DNA from 2 places in the Lysinibacillus sp. fkY74-1 genome. Region 2 is predicted to be linked to the other one. Evidence: riboswitches for the same ligand, from Rfam matches in the RefSeq annotation. Region 2 holds a riboswitch; the other holds the start of a gene.
The links. Region 2 has a riboswitch for cobalamin ahead of ACE1MS_RS02350 (ABC transporter substrate-binding protein). Riboswitches for the same ligand answer to the same signal wherever they lie in the genome.

Region 1 (8,234 bases), 1.9 Mb from region 2:
ATGGTTGATGGTAAAGAGTATCTAATTATTCAAGACTACTCTAAAAACAAGAATGAATCTTTGGTAGATGTGATAGTAGACCCATTCCAACCAGAACTATCTATTAATTATGATAATGTAAAATTCATTGGAATGAATAACGGTATGTTCAACTTTGAATCGTTGGACGGTTCTAAGCAGTACTCTTTCTATTCTAATGTGTATTACAGTGCAAGCCAATGGCAAACACCAAAAATTGGGGAAAATTATAAGTTAGAATTTAGATATGCAAATCAAGAGAGTCTTAAGAGTTCAGTTAAGATAGATGATGCTACACCAGTTGAACCAGATAATCCCGCATGTAAATAATCAATACTCGGACCATCCTTAATTGGGTGGTCTTTTTTATCTTTACAAATAGTAAACTACATATTACAATATTAACCAGAAACAAAAAAAGAATGTCTACTCTACTCATTGAAGTCTTTCGTACAGGAGACCTGCCAATTTCTAGTACACACCAAATACCTACGTGGAAATAGGTGGTGAATAGTGACCAATAGGCACTGTGCGAAAACAGATGATGTATACGGAAGTTCTTTTTTTTTCGTATTGTTTTTGTATTAATAATTTTACTATGCAGCCATTTTCCAAAAAGGAGAATGGCTTTTTATCATGCTAATATTGCAAAGTGAAGCCCACTGGTTTTCATATAGGGCAACGAAACTAGCATGTGGATAACCAAATTTGTAGAGCAAGCTAGAAGTAAATTTTTTTGATGAAAGGGAGATGAAAGATGACTTATACTAGTACACTCATTGGCTACCCATATATCGGAGATGATCGCGAATGGAAGAAGGCATTAGAAGCATTTTGGCGTCAAGAACTAACGGAAGAGGATTTTCAGGCTACACTAAAAAGTATTCGTTTATCAAGAATTGAAAAGCAGCTACAACTCGGCATAGATGTGGTGACAGTAGGAGATTTCACATTGTACGATAGAATGTTGGATACTGCCTTAATGTTCGGCTTAGTACCGAAGCGCTTTAACTGGCAAGGTGGAAGGGTAGATTTACATACCTACTACAGTGTAGCGAGAGGAAATCATTCAGCAGTAGCTAGTGAAATGACCAAATGGTTTAATACCAACTATCACTACATTGTTCCTGAGTATGAAGGACAACCGTTGCAGCTAACAGAAAATAAGGTATTAGCAGACTTTTTAGAGGCAAAGGAAGCGTTCGGTATTATGGCGAAGCCGACACTTATTGGCCCCTATACATTTTATAAGCTCACTAAGGGCTACAATAAATTAACGCAGGTCGAATACTTATTAGCCTTAATACCTCTCTATGCCCAGATTATTCAAGAATTAGTAGATGCAGGTGCCGAATGGATTCAAATAGAGGAGCCTTCTTTAGTGACGACACTTGACTCAGCAGAACTGAAGCTAGTTCAAGAAATCTATGCTCAATTGATGATGACAGTTCCAGCAGCAAAACTAATGCTACAAACATACTTTGAAGCATTATGCTCCTATGAAACATTAATTACACTGCCTGTACAAGGATTTGGCTTAGATTTTGTACATGGCTATAAAGGGAATATGGAGTCACTTCGACAATATGGTTTCCCTCCAGATAAAGTTTTAGCCATTGGGGTGGTCAATGGTCGTGATATATGGCGTTCAAACCTAGCGGAAGCGAATGCCATGATTCAAGCAATTGAAAAACTAAGTGATGCTAAGGAATTGTGGATTCAACCTTCAAGTAACCTGCAACATGTACCAATATCTACTTCATTTGAAAAGAAGTTGGACCCTGTTCTCAAACAAGCACTGGCGTTTGCCGATGAAAAAATCGAAGAGATTACTGAGCTAACTAAATATAGAAAGGGTCAAAACGGAACTCGACGTCATAATTTCTCAGAAAGTATGAAAGCCATTGAAGCACTAAAAAATCATCCGATTCGTCAAAATAAGATGATCCAGCAAGCCGTTCAATCCGTCTCCACAAAGGATTTTGAGCGACATAGTGATTTTAGTCAACGTCAAAAATTACAGCAGCAGGCGTTAGCCTTACCACTATTCCCTACAACAACAATCGGTAGCTTTCCTCAATCTGATGAGGTGAAGAGAAATCGGAATGCTTGGCGAAAGAAACAAATATCGAATACAGACTATGAAGCATTTATTGAACTGGAAACAAAGCGCTGGATTCACTTGCAGGAGGATATGGATATAGATGTACTGGTTCATGGAGAATTTGAACGGACAGACATGGTCGAGTATTTCGGTGAAAAACTGACGGGCTTTGCCTTTACTGAAAAAGCATGGGTGGTTTCGTATGGTTCTCGCTGTGTGAAGCCTCCGATTATTTATGGAGATGTTGAATGGACTTCATCCATTACCGTGAAAGAGTCAGCGTATGCCCAAAGCTTAACGAAGCGCTTTGTCAAAGGGATGCTGACAGGGCCAGTGACCATTTTAAATTGGTCCTTTGTACGTGATGATATTTCTCGGAAAGATGTGGCCTATCAAATTGCTTTAGCACTTTGTAAGGAAGTGAAAGCACTAGAAACGGCAGGTATCTCCATTATTCAAGTGGATGAACCAGCACTAAGAGAAGGGCTACCTCTTCGTAAAGAAAATTGGGGGGCTTACCTAGACTGGGCAATCAATGCCTTCAAACTTGCTACCTCGAGTGTAAAAGATACAACACAAATTCATACACATATGTGTTACTGCGAATTTAACGATTTCATAGAACCCATTAGTGCGCTAGATGCTGATGTGATTTCTATTGAAACATCACGAAGCCATGGAGAGCTTATTTCTTCACTTCAAGTGCATCCTTATACAAAAGGGATTGGATTAGGTGTATACGATATTCATAGTCCACGTGTGCCGAGTGAGGGAGAAATGTTAGCCATCATGAGAGATAGTTTACAAGTTTTAGACAAACATCAATTTTGGATTAATCCGGACTGTGGCTTAAAAACAAGGAAAGAGCCAGAAACAATAGCGGCTTTAGCTAATATGGTGGCTGCTACCAAACTATTGCGTCAGGAGGTGAAGGAATCTATATCGAGATAACGAGAGATAAAAGGAGTTAAGCAAAGATCAGGTTATCTGCCTGGTCTTTTTGTATCTGTTTATTATATTCAGAAAATAAAATTGACGTGAACATTTGAGCATGTTATGTTTATTACTAATTTCAAATATTGCATTACAAGTTTGAATGAAATTATTTTTCGTTCGATTAAAAGGAAAATGGGTGTAAATCCCATGCTGTCCCGCAGCTGTAAATGAGGAGTTTTGTTTCGATGACCACTGAGTTTTTTCTTGGGAAGGTGAAGCAAAATGATGATTCATAAGCCAGAATGCCTGCTTGTAAGAAGATTCATTGATGATCTACGAAAGATAGGGAGATGGATGGTAGCTTACGTATTGTAGGTTTATCTGTCCTTATTCTTGTAGAATAAGGTTTTTTTATGCCTTCTTTCTATTCAATTTGTAGATATGAACAGGGAATAGAGATAGGAGATAAAAAATGAGATGGACGAAGTATTTACTGCCTTACATGCTTGTTTTGACCTTCAGTTTTCTTGCAGGTTGTACAAGCACGGAAAAAGACAAAGGAAACTCAGCATCAACTGAACAGACAGATGAAAAAATGATTACGATTGGTTGGCCATTAGATGTAGGCCCATTAAACCCCCATACATATTTACCAAATCAGATGACTGCTCAAGCAATGGTTTATGAATCTTTAGTGGCGTATAACGATGATGGGACAATTACGCCAAAGCTAGCAGAAAGCTGGGTCATCTCAGAGGATAAAACTGCTTATACGTTCCATTTACGCAAGGATGTTAACTATTCGGATGGGACTGCCTTTAATGCTGATAATGTGATTCGCAATTTTGATGCGGTATTAGCGAATCGTGACATGCATTCTTGGATGGGCATGGTCAACCATATAAAAGAGGTCGTCAAAGTAGATGAATCAACAATACGTTTGCAATTAGACGAACCGTATTACCCTGTGTTAAACGAATTAGCCTTTGTCAGACCATTCCGTTTTTTAGGGGATAATGGCTTCCCAGACGGCGATAAGACAAATGATTCCATTCAATCAGCTATTGGCACAGGGCCATGGGTTTTAACCGACTATAAAAAAGATGAATATGCTTTATTTAGCCGTAATGAACATTATTGGGGAGAAAAGCCTCTCGTAGATAAAATAAAGGTTAAAATCATCCCAAATTCGGAATCCATTTCGTTAGCCTTTGAAAATGAAGAATTAGATGTCATTTATGGGCGAGGGGTTATTAGTTTAGATAACTATACGTATTTAAGAGATAGTGGCAAATATAGAACAGCTACATCTGAGCCATTGTCTACGAAAGCATTACTGTTCAATACACAGTCTGGACCGTTAGCTGAGCTAAAGGTTCGACAAGCAATGCAATATGCTATCAATAAGGAACAAATGGTAGAAAGCATTACACATGGTACAGAAAAAGTGGCTAACACGCTATTTTGGGAAGCAATTCCATATGCCAATATTGATTTAGCCCCCATTATATATAATCCTGAAAAAGCACAGAAATTGCTAGAGGAAGCTGGATGGACGCTACAGAAGGGTGAAAAAATTCGTTCAAAAAATGGTCAACCCCTTACATTAGATTTAATCTATATTGCTACTGATGCCATTCAAAAACCTATGGCAGAGTTAATGCAGGGCGAGCTAGCGAAAATAGGCGTACAGTTAAATATTGAAGGCGCCGATGTGATGGTCGGTCTGCAAAAATTAATGGATGATCAGGTTGATATTAACTTCTGGCGAACTAATGGACCGCCGACTGATCCACATAGCTTTGCAAATGAATCAGCTACACCAAATGCTAGTGGTGTTTATGAAGCAAAATTAGGCTTACCAAATACTCAAGAAATCGATACTAACATACATCAATTATTAGTCGGGACCGATGAAGAAGAACGCGTGCAGCTATACACGGATATTTTAACAATGTTCCACAAACAAGCATTGTTCTATCCAATATCATATGAAACGAATCAAGTTATTTATCAACCATATATGAAGGATTTTGCACCACGTGCTTCTGAGTATGACATTCCATATGCACAAATGGATAAAGAAAACTAAGTATGAAAGAGAGAGTGTGTCGAACCAGGACAACTCTCTTTTTATCATCGGATGAAATAGGAAGTGACGACATGTACGAATCGACTTGGATGTTTTGTGTAAAAAGAATTCTCACACTTCCATTTGTATTAGTAGGCGTATCTATTCTGACCTTTGTGTTTATTCGTTTCGTACCAGTAGAACCAGCAGAGGTCATTCTTCGACTTGCAAGAATAGCCCCAACACCAGAGGCTATACAAGCTTTACGAGAAGAATTAGGGACAGATAAGCCTTTTATCATGCAATATCTGCTATGGGTAAAAGGCGTTTTACAGCTAGACTTTGGGACATCTTTTGTTAGTAAATTACCCGTTGGTGATGAGCTATTTGCTAAGCTACCCGCTACCATCGAATTAGCTTTAGTAGCATTTATCCTTATTTTAACCTTTAGTATTCCGTTAGGGGTTGTGAGCGCATTATATAAGCATTCCTTTATCGATAAAATCATTCGATTATTTACAGTCCTAAGTGTTTCCATTCCAACATTTTGGTTAGGGTTTATCCTACTTTATCTATTCAGTTTAAAACTTGGGATTTTTCCGACGAATGGAAAAGGTTCAGGAGCACATTTAGTTTTACCAGCTTTCACATTAGCTTTACCTACAATCGGATTGTTCTCACAGTTTATCCGCTCTGCCATTATTGAAGAATACGAGCAGCCCTATGTAAAATATGCACAGCTTAGAGGCTTAAAAAAATCGGTCATTCTCATCCGACACGTGGGGAGGAATGCTGCCATACCGATATCAACTTTGTTAGGGATGACACTCGGAAATTTGCTAGGTGGGGCTGTCATTGTAGAGCAAGTATTTAGTTGGCCTGGACTCGGTAGATATTTAATAGAATCCATAACGAATCGTGATTACCCCGTTGTACAATGCTATGTGTTGGTGATCGCTGTCATCTATGTGCTCGCCAATCTAGGCACAGATGTATTGCATCGTTTATTGGATCCTCATCTGATGATGAAGAATAGGAGAGAGTAAAGTGAACTTAGAACGTATACATATGAGAAGATTTATGAGTCTCACTATACTAATCATCATTGGTTTACTAGGACTGTTTGCCCCAATCATGATGCCTCATGACCCTTTAGCAGTCGATATTTCTAAGAAATTTTTAGCACCTTCATGGGACTATCCATTAGGAACAGACCATTTAGGAAGATGTGTCTTCTCACGATTGCTTTTAGGGATTCGGTATTCTTTAGGTGCGGCGCTCGTCATACAAATAGTTGCTATTGTAGTAGCGATCCTGTTGGGCGCATGGGTCTCTTTAAAAAGAGGTATAATAGATGCGCTATTTATTCGGATATGCGATATTTTATTAGCTTTTCCAACACTTGTACTAGCATTTGGGCTTTTAGGTGTATTAGGGCCAAGCTTAAAAAATGTGTTAATCGCACTTATTTTGACACAGCTTATTTATTATTCAAGACTAATTCGAAGTTTATTTATCGGCATGAATGAAAAGGATTTTATTCTAGCGGCAAGAATAAGCGGTACTACAGGTGTGAAATTAATTATTCGTCACTATCTCCCTCATGTTTGGCCTCCTATTGTAACGATTGTTGCATTAGATATGGGAAAGGTTATTTTAGAGATTGCAGGCTTTTCCTTTATAGGGCTTGGCGTGCAGGCTCCCACTCCTGAGTGGGGAATGATGGTAAATGAAGGGAAGCAATATATCCGCCAACATCCCGAATTAATGCTATATCCTGGGCTTACTATCGTTCTAGTTGTCCTAGTATGTAATGTTTTGGCAAGTAGTTTAAAGACGCCTGACCAGTAAAGGGGAAGTTATGAAAAAAGTTTTAGAAGTGAAAGACTTATCGGTCAAAATTGGAGAACAAAATATTTTAAACGCCATTCATCTGACAGCCTATCAAGGCCGCGTTTTGGGGATTATTGGCGAAAGCGGTAGTGGGAAAACCATGCTTTGCCAAGCTATCATGCAAGCCTTACCGTCTAGAGCGCAGATTATCAAAGGGCACATATTCTACCATCAACAAGATTTATTGAAGATAAATGCTGCTCAAATGAGAGCTTATCGTGGAAGACATCTATCTATTATTATGCAAAATCCTTCAACTGCCTTTGACCGTGTGCAAACCATTGAAAGTCATTTTCGTGAATCATTAAAGGCTCATTTTGTTATAACTAAAAATGAAATTAGACAAATTGCTATGGAAAGCATGTCAAAAGTTAATTTACCTAATCCCGAGAAACTTTTACACTATTATCCATTCCAATTAAGTGGGGGAATGCTACAGCGTGTAATGATTGCTTTGTCACTGGCAATTCAAGCCTCGGTATACATAGCTGATGAGCCAACGACAGCTCTTGATACAGTCAACCAAAAACAGGTATTGACATTATTTGATCGGATTCGCCTGGAAACACAGGCAGCCATACTTCTTGTGACGCATGATTTAGGCGTTATTGCTGAACTAGCTGATGATGTAGCCGTGATGTATAAGGGGGAACTAATTGAACAAGCAAATGTCTATGATTTTTTTGATGCACCACAGCATCCTTATACAAAGAAACTATTACAATCCCGAATGATGTTTTAGAGGTGAAAAAATTGAAGCTACTAGAAGTGAGAAATATTGAGAAGAACTATGCACATAGACCGTTCATATTCAAGCGAAGACAGGATGCTCCTGAATTACAGAAAGTATCATTTTCACTTCAGGAGGGGGAATGCTTAGGCATTGTTGGACAAAGTGGCTCAGGAAAAAGTACATTGGGCCGAATTATATTAGGAATGGAAAGGCCAACAGCCGGTGAGGTTCTATTTCAAGGGGTTAATCTTTATGATGCCACTAGCCAACAGAAAAAAATGATACGGAGAGATTTACAAGCAGTCTTCCAAAATAGCTATCATTCATTAAATCCAAAGCACACTATTTTTCAAATTTTAGAGGAACCGTACCTAAATTTCGAGCATTATAGCTCAGCTGAGAGACACTATAAGGTAAAGGAATTACTTAATCATGTAGAGTTAGAAAAATCTATTGCCGAAAAGTATCCTTCCCAGCTT
Region 2 (8,234 bases):
GCACAAGCAGGCTCTAAAGGATTAACTCTATTTGCAGTTCCATGGCGAAATGAAGATGGATCGGTTAACCATCTTCGTATTCGACGACTAAAAGATAAATTAGGTGTGAAAGCCGTTCCATCTGGTGAGGTAGAGTTTGATGGAGCACTCGCCTATGTAGTTGGTGATCCAAATAAAGGGATTTATTATATGTTGGAGGCGCTTAATTTATCAAGAATTTGTAATGCAGTGGCATCCATTGGTATTATGCGCCGTGGCTTCTTGGAGGCGAAGCATTATGTGTCAAATCGATATGCCTTTGGTAAACCTTTAACACAGTACCCTATGATTCAGGATACATTGGGTAAATATGCTGCTAAGCTGCATGTTGAAGTAGCCACGATTTTTGATCTTATTCAATTATACGACAAAGTGACAAGTGGTCAGGGGACAGAACAAGACATCATAATGAATCGTTTATATATTGCCATTATGAAAAAGGAAACGGCAGAGCAGGCAGTTCATTATGCAAGTGAAGCAATTGAGCTACATGGCGGGAATGGCTATATTGAAGACTTTGTAACACCACGCTTACTAAGGGATGCGCAAGTGTTGACTGTATGGGAGGGTACGGCTAATATACTAGCGTTGGAGCTTATTCGCTTAGTGGATAAATACAGAGCACATGAATTGTTTGTTCAAGAGATGAGCGAGCGATTAGAAGTATTAACAGACCATTCATTAGTGAAAATCGTTCAAGAGCAATTAACTAAACTATCGGCAACATTACAAATTTTTAGTGCTCTCGATGAAGCTACAAAAACGTTTGAAGCAAAGGATGTTGCCCAAAAAATGGCTCATTTATATGAAAGTGTCATCGCAGTTGAATGGGCACAAAAATTTGGTGGGAAATATGAAAAACTTGCGGATGTTTATTTAGAGCAAACTTGGTCATTACGACCGATTGGTGCTTCGATGAAAACCGTACAGTATTTTGATGAAATTGTCTAACAGCCTTTGGAGTCGCCTTGATATAGAGGCGACTTCTTTTAATTTCATGTATAATATAATTCAACTGAATATTATAAAGGTTCTTTACTTATGTAAAGTGAAAAGGGAAATCGGTGTAATTCCGATGCGGTCCCGCCACTGTAAGTGTGAGTTTTTTCAAATAATGCCACTAAAAATTTCGGGAAGGCTTGAAAAAACGTAATGAGCACAAGCCAGGAGACCTGCCTTTATAGCATAGACATGACAGCCTACGAGGATAGGATGGTGGATTTTGTATCAGTTTTTTGGTGCGATTTTGACCCCTCATCATTCGAAGATGAGGGGTCTTATTTTGATGGAAGAACACTTCTAACACATGAACGCACAAATCTACGAAGGAGGATTCACATGAAGAAATTTTGGAAAATAGGAGTATCGGCATTTTTAACGATAGGGTTGCTAGCAGCTTGTGGACAAGAGGCGAAAAATGATAAGTCCGCAGCTACAGAGGAGCAAACACAACAAGAAACATCTAAGGTGGAAGAAGCAACATTTCCAATAACTATAACGGATGCTATTGGAAAGGAGATGACTCTAGAGGCCCCTCCTGAGAAAATAGTGTCACTTATTCCAAGTAATACAGAGATATTATTTGGCCTAGGTTTAAAGGATGAAATAGTCGGGGTTACAGACAATGACGATTATCCACCAGAGGTAGCTGAAAAGGATAAGGTTGGTGGCATGGAATACAATATTGAACAAATTATTGCCTTAAAGCCAGACATCGTTTTTGCACATGAATCTAGCATGTCTCTTTCAGAATCAGCCATTGCACAGCTTGAATCGGCGGGCGTGAAAGTATTTGTTGTAAAAAATGCCCAGAATTTTAATGAAACCTATACAACGATTGAACAGCTTGGTCGTGCCACAGGGAAATTACCAGAGGCTGAAAACATCATTGCTGACATGAAGGCGAAAGTAGAAGCAGTACAGGAGAAAGTGAAAGACGTTGAACCTAAGAATGTTTTTGTAGAGGCCTCTGATGAACCTAATATTTATACAGCTGGTCAAGGCACATTTATGAACGCAATGCTGGAGATGATTCATGCAAAAAATGTAGCAGCAGATGGTGATAATTGGTATGAAATTAGTGCAGAACAAATTATCACAAAAAATCCAGATGTCATCGTGGTGACATATAGCTATGTACCTGATATTTTAACAAAAATACCAAAGCGTGCTGGTTTCGATACAATAAATGCAGTGAAAAATAATGCCATTGTGCAAGTAGATGAAAGCACAACAAGCCGTCAAGGACCGCGTTTAGCGGATGGTCTTGAGGAGTTAGCAAAAGCCATCTACCCTGAGGTATTTAAGTGAAAAAAGTAGTAACAGCCTATGTATTAACATGTACGCTTTTTATCATTAGCATTTGGTGTGGCGTAGCTATAGGCTCTGTTCATATTCCGATAGAAGTGCTGTGGAATCAGTCAGTTGATGAAACGGCTGCCAATATCTTTTGGAAAATTCGCTTGCCTCGTGTGCTTTTAGCAGGGCTAGTAGGGGCTGCTCTCGCTATTGCGGGAGCAGCTTTCCAGGGCTTGCTAAAAAATCCGCTAGCAGATCCATATACATTAGGTATTTCATCCGGTGCTTCTGTCGGTGCAGTCATGACAATTTTTTTTAATATTTCGATACCTGTTGTAGGCTTGTATGCCTTACCTACCTTTAGCATGATAGGCGCAATCATTACAATGGTTGTAGTTATGAGCTTTGCTAGAATAGTAGACCGTTCGCTAAAGATGGAAACCCTTATTTTAACGGGCGTTATCTTTAGTTCATTTTTAGGGTCGTTAATCTCGTTAATGATTGCCTTATCGGGAGAGGAGCTACGCCAAGTAATCGGCTGGCTACTGGGTTCTGTATCTATGCGTGGTTGGCCGTATGTTCAAATGATTATCCCATTCGTTATTGTGGGTTCCCTTATGCTGTGGACGCAGAGACGTGAGCTTAATGTTTTATTATATGGGGAAGAAAGAGCGAAGCATTTAGGTGTCAATGTAAAACGTAGTAAGTATTTGATTTTAGTAGGTGGTTCTATGCTGACTGGAGCAGCGGTAGCTGTTTCAGGCACAATTGGCTTTGTAGGGTTGGTTGTACCACATATGACAAGAATGATTTGGGGTTCTGATCACCGTCATTTACTGCCATTATCATTTTTTAATGGTGCAACATTACTTATAATTTGTGATTTAGTCGCAAGAACAATCATCCTGCCAAGGGAACTGCCCATTGGTGTCATTACTGCATTTATTGGAGCGCCTGTTTTTTCCTATATTTTTTATAAACAACGGAGAAGCAAGGGGGTGCGGGCGTGATTTTTGTTGAACATCTATCAGGTGGTTATGAAGACGTACCAATCGTCAAGGATATAAGCTTTACGGTTGAGAAAGGAAAAATTCTTGGCATATTAGGGCCAAATGGTAGTGGGAAATCCACATTATTAAAGGTAATGAGTGGTATTCTACCAGCTGTTGAGGGCACAATTTCTATTGATGGACAAAACATTCTGTCCTACAATGCCCGTGCTTTAGCAAAAAAAATGGCTGTTTTACCACAGCTTCATGCGAATGCTTTCTCAAACAGTGTAAGAGAGACTATTTCGCTTGGACGTTATCCACATCAAACGGGCTTTTTTTCAAGTTGGTCTGAGCAAGATGAACAAGCGGTTCAACATGCAATGCTGCAAACAGGTATAAAACGTTATGAGCATACACCTATGGAATTTTTATCGGGAGGCGAACAGCAAAGAGTTTTTGTTGCACAGGCCCTTGCTCAAACTGCGGAAATTTTACTGCTAGATGAGCCGACAAATCATTTAGACATTGCCCATCAACGTCAAATTTTAGATATGGTTCGGAAGGAAGCAGTCGAGTGTGGATTAACAGTAGTGATGGTATTACACGATATGAATTTAGCCTCTCTCTATTGTGATGAATTATTGCTCATGGAGAGTGGACAAATGAGAGCTTTTGGGGCACCACATGAAGTATTAATTGCTTCACAAATAGAAGAAATTTACCAAGCACGAGTAGCTACTTATGCCCATCCAGAAATTCCTAAACCACAAATTACAATGATGCCTGCTGCAAGCGACCATCAACAGCGAGCTGTAATAAAAAAAGAACATTTTAAAATAACGGAACAATTTATACAACTTCAATCAGAGATTCCTTTAAAAACGGTATCATCTGCTGTCCATAACCCCGGTATAGGATGGCATAATTGCTTGTTAAACCGCTCTGTACCTGGTGACTATGTGATCAGTGATGTAAAAAGAGAAGTTAATGAATTTTTGCAAAAAGGTCATTTTTCACCCACGAATACAGTTGTCATGCTGACGGCAGTGCCAACAGCCCTTGTGGCGATCAATGAATGGGCTGCACCATTTGGCAGTGTAATAGTAGCTGTTACTGCTGGTGTAGGCAATGCAGTAGATGTATCCCGTGTGCATGAAAGGCAAGATCAGCCATATATTGGTACTATTAACACATGGGTAATTATAAATGGCTGTTTATCAGAGGAAGCATTTTTTCAAGCTATGATGACAGCTACGGAGGCGAAAACGAAGGCTCTGCAATCAGAAAATATTCGTGATGAGCGTAGTGGAACTATTGCTACTGGTACTGCTACAGATAGTCTTTTAATTGCTGCAACTCAAAAAGGAAAAGAAATGTTATATGGTGGCCCCATTACGGAGGTTGGTAAAATGATTGCAAAGGGTGTTTTTGAAACTACAGTTCAGGCTATCAGAAATTATAAAAATGAATTTTAGGAGATGAGCGAAATGAAGCTTTACACAAAAACAGGGGATACGGGTAAAACAAGTCTTATCGGAGGACGCGTTGATAAAGACAGTTTGCGTGTTGAAACGTATGGGGCGATTGATGAATTAAATTCTTTTATTGGTAAAGCAGTAAGTGAATTAGACCAAGCACTTTTCAAAGATATTTTAACAGACCTAGAAACCATTCAACATGAGCTGTTCGATGCTGGTGGTGATCTGGCAAACGTGATGAAAGAACGACATTATAAGCTTACAGAGCAACCAATTGAAGTGCTAGAGGCTCGTATTGATGCACTATCAGATGAAGCGCCACCATTACAACGTTTTATTTTACCAGGAGGGGCCCCAGCAGCTGCGACTTTACACATTGCACGTACGGTTGCTCGTCGAGCAGAGCGTGAAATGGTAACACTTATGAAAGAAGTTGAAGATGTGCCCAAAGTTGTACAAAAATATTTAAATCGATTATCAGATTATTTATTTGCGGCTGCACGTGTTGTAAATGCTCGATTACAGGTTGCGGATGTTGAATATATTCGCAGTGGTAACGTCTTTAAAAACTAAAATATAGTTTTCTACAGAAAGTAAAAAAATGCTACTTTGAAAAAATTCAGGGTGGCTTTTTTTCTTGTAAAATGTAAGAATATAAAATTATCAGAAATATTTCCGTTTTATGTTGACTGAATGCTCACTCATTTATTAGAATAGGAATATAATATCGAAATGATGAACATTTTCGTATGAGCTAGCAAATTTATCACAAAGAGAGAAAAATTACGACAAACAAGGGGGGATCAACCATGAGTCCATTATTAATTGCTAACATTGTCTTAACAGTCGTGGTTGTACTTTATGCAGTAGGATTGTTCTTCTATCTGTTGAAAACACGCTATAAGTATGTGCAGTTGGGGAAAAAGGTTGAGTTTGATGAAAGTGTAAAAGAGCGTCTTCGCTATATTATGGTCAACGTATTTGGCCAAAATAAGCTATTAAAAGATCCAAAGAGTGGTTTAATCCATGTTATGTTCTTCTATGGATTTTTAATGGTACAGCTAGGGGCAATTGATTTAATTTGGAAAGGATTAGCACCAGGCTCACATTTACCACTAGGTATTTTCTATGGAGTCTTTACATTCTTCCAAGAACTTGTGGTTTTAATGATTTTGGTAGCGGTTGTCTGGGCATTTTACCGCCGCTATGTTGAAAAGCTAGTACGTTTAAAACGTGGCTGGAAAAACGGTCTTGTATTAATTTTCATTGGTGGCTTAATGGTATCGACGTTAATTGCGAATGGTATGGGACTAATTTGGCATGGAGAGGGATTAACTTATACGGAGCCAGTCGCTTCTAGTATTGCTGCTATTTTTGGTTTCCTACCTGCGTCAGTAGCCGCTGGTGTATTTTATGTCATGTGGTGGGCACATTTATTAATTCTTTTAACATTCCTTGTGTATGTACCACAGTCTAAGCATTTCCATTTAATTGTAAGTCCGCTAAATGTTTATATGAATCGTTTAGATCGAACAGGAACTTTAGCACCCATTGATTTCGAAGCATTAGAAAATGCTGAAAGTGAAGAGGATATGCCTTCTATTGGGGTGGGACGCATACAGGACTTCACACAAAAACAAATGCTAGATTTGTATTCTTGTGTAGAATGTGGACGTTGTACAAACATGTGTCCAGCAACAGGGACAGGAAAAATGCTGTCTCCTATGGATTTAATCGTGAAATTACGAGATCATTTAACATTTACAGGTGCTGTTGTAACTAAGCAAAAGCCTTGGGTGCCTTATCAATTCTTTGCCAATACAAAGGGAAATCAGCTTGCGATGGCAGCTGGTGCTGAAGGTGCAGTGATTGAAGATATCTACAGCCCAGCTTTAATTGGTGATGTGATTACAGAGGAAGAGATTTGGGCTTGTACGACTTGTCGTAACTGTGAAGATCAATGTCCAGTAATGAACGAGCATGTCGATAAAATTATTGATTTACGTCGTTATTTAACAATGACAGAGGGAAAAGTAAATCCTGATGCGCAACGTGCGATGACGAATATCGAGAGACAGGGAAATCCTTGGGGACTAAACCGTAAAGAAAAAGAAAATTGGCGTGATCTAGATCCAACTATCCATATCCCTACAGTAAAAGAATTGAAAAAGTCTGGCGAGGAAATGGAATACCTATTATGGGTTGGGTCAATGGGAGCATTTGATAACCGCTCTCAAAAAATTGCATTAGCATTCTGTCGTCTATTAAACGAAGCTGGTGTGAAGTTCGCAATTTTAGGAAATAAAGAGAAGAACTCTGGTGATACGCCTCGTCGTTTAGGAAATGAATTCCTATTCCAAGAGTTAGCTACCGCCAATATCGATGAGTTTGTTAAAAATGACGTGAAAAAAATTGTTACAATCGACCCTCATGCATACAATATCTTTAAAAATGAATACCAAGATTTTGGTTGGAAAGGCGAAGTATATCATCATACTGAATTATTAAATCAGCTGATTGAAGAGAATCGTCTAGCATTAAATCACGAGGTGCATGAAACAATTGTTTTCCATGATTCATGTTATTTAGGTCGTTACAATGATGTCTATGATGCACCACGAGAAATTTTGCGTGGCATTCCTGGAGTGAAGTTAGTCGAAATGGAACGTAATCGAGAAACAGCGATGTGCTGTGGTGCAGGTGGAGGTCTTATGTGGATGGAGGAGCATGTCGGCAATCGTATTAACGTAGCCCGTACAGAACAGGCTTTAGCAACCAATGCATCAGTTATTTCATCTGGCTGTCCTTACTGCTTAACAATGCTGGAGGATGGTACAAAGGCTAAAGAAGTGGAAGACTCGATTGGCACATTCGACGTAGCAGAGTTATTGGAGCGTTCAGTGTTTGGGGAAAAAGTAAAGACTGCCGACAACACTACTGAGGAAGTAGAAGACACAATGGAAGAAGTTGTGATGACAGTTGAAAATACAAATCAAAATGAAAATACTGAAATAAGCGCAGAAAAATGATTGCTATTGTAGAAATATTTTAGTTATCTGAAAAATATAAATTGCACAATAAAAAATTGTTTTGTAGAATAAGATTAAATGGAAATGGGAGTTGAAATAAAAACTCCCATTTTTCATCGATAGAAGTCGAGCGAGCGTTCAGTCAATAAAATGCTTCACTACTTCATCGAGAACGTAAAACAAAAGGGGTGTTTTACTTGAATAGAGCAGTAATATTAGCAGGAGCAAGAACGGCATTTGGTAAATTTGGTGGTTCTTTATCAGCAGTACATGCAAGTGATTTAGGAGCCACTGCAATTAAGGGTGCATTAGAGAAATCCAATGTGAGACTTGATGAAGTCGATGAGGTAATTTTAGGCTCGGTTTTACAAGGGGGACAGGGGCAAATTCCTTCTCGA

Region 1: it holds a riboswitch for cobalamin, as region 2 does, so the genes downstream of both, nikA (nickel ABC transporter substrate-binding protein) here and ACE1MS_RS02350 (ABC transporter substrate-binding protein) in region 2, are expected to answer to the same signal.

The regions. Positions count from the first base shown of each region.
Region 1 is NZ_CP170173.1:2,403,781-2,412,014, reverse strand. It holds gene ACE1MS_RS11665 (hypothetical protein) at 1-348, shown strand, start outside; gene metE (5-methyltetrahydropteroyltriglutamate--homocysteine S-methyltransferase) at 776-3,073, shown strand; cobalamin riboswitch at 3,194-3,386, shown strand; gene nikA (nickel ABC transporter substrate-binding protein) at 3,531-5,150, shown strand; gene nikB (nickel ABC transporter permease) at 5,222-6,175, shown strand; gene ACE1MS_RS11645 (ABC transporter permease subunit) at 6,177-6,980, shown strand; gene ACE1MS_RS11640 (ABC transporter ATP-binding protein) at 6,991-7,764, shown strand; gene ACE1MS_RS11635 (ABC transporter ATP-binding protein) at 7,767-8,234, shown strand, end outside.
Region 2 is NZ_CP170173.1:491,161-499,394, forward strand. It holds gene ACE1MS_RS02345 (acyl-CoA dehydrogenase family protein) at 1-990, shown strand, start outside; cobalamin riboswitch at 1,051-1,233, shown strand; gene ACE1MS_RS02350 (ABC transporter substrate-binding protein) at 1,378-2,349, shown strand; gene ACE1MS_RS02355 (FecCD family ABC transporter permease) at 2,346-3,347, shown strand; gene ACE1MS_RS02360 (adenosylcobinamide amidohydrolase) at 3,344-4,804, shown strand; gene ACE1MS_RS02365 (cob(I)yrinic acid a,c-diamide adenosyltransferase) at 4,817-5,380, shown strand; gene ACE1MS_RS02370 (heterodisulfide reductase-related iron-sulfur binding cluster) at 5,617-7,836, shown strand; gene ACE1MS_RS02375 (acetyl-CoA C-acetyltransferase) at 8,034-8,234, shown strand, end outside.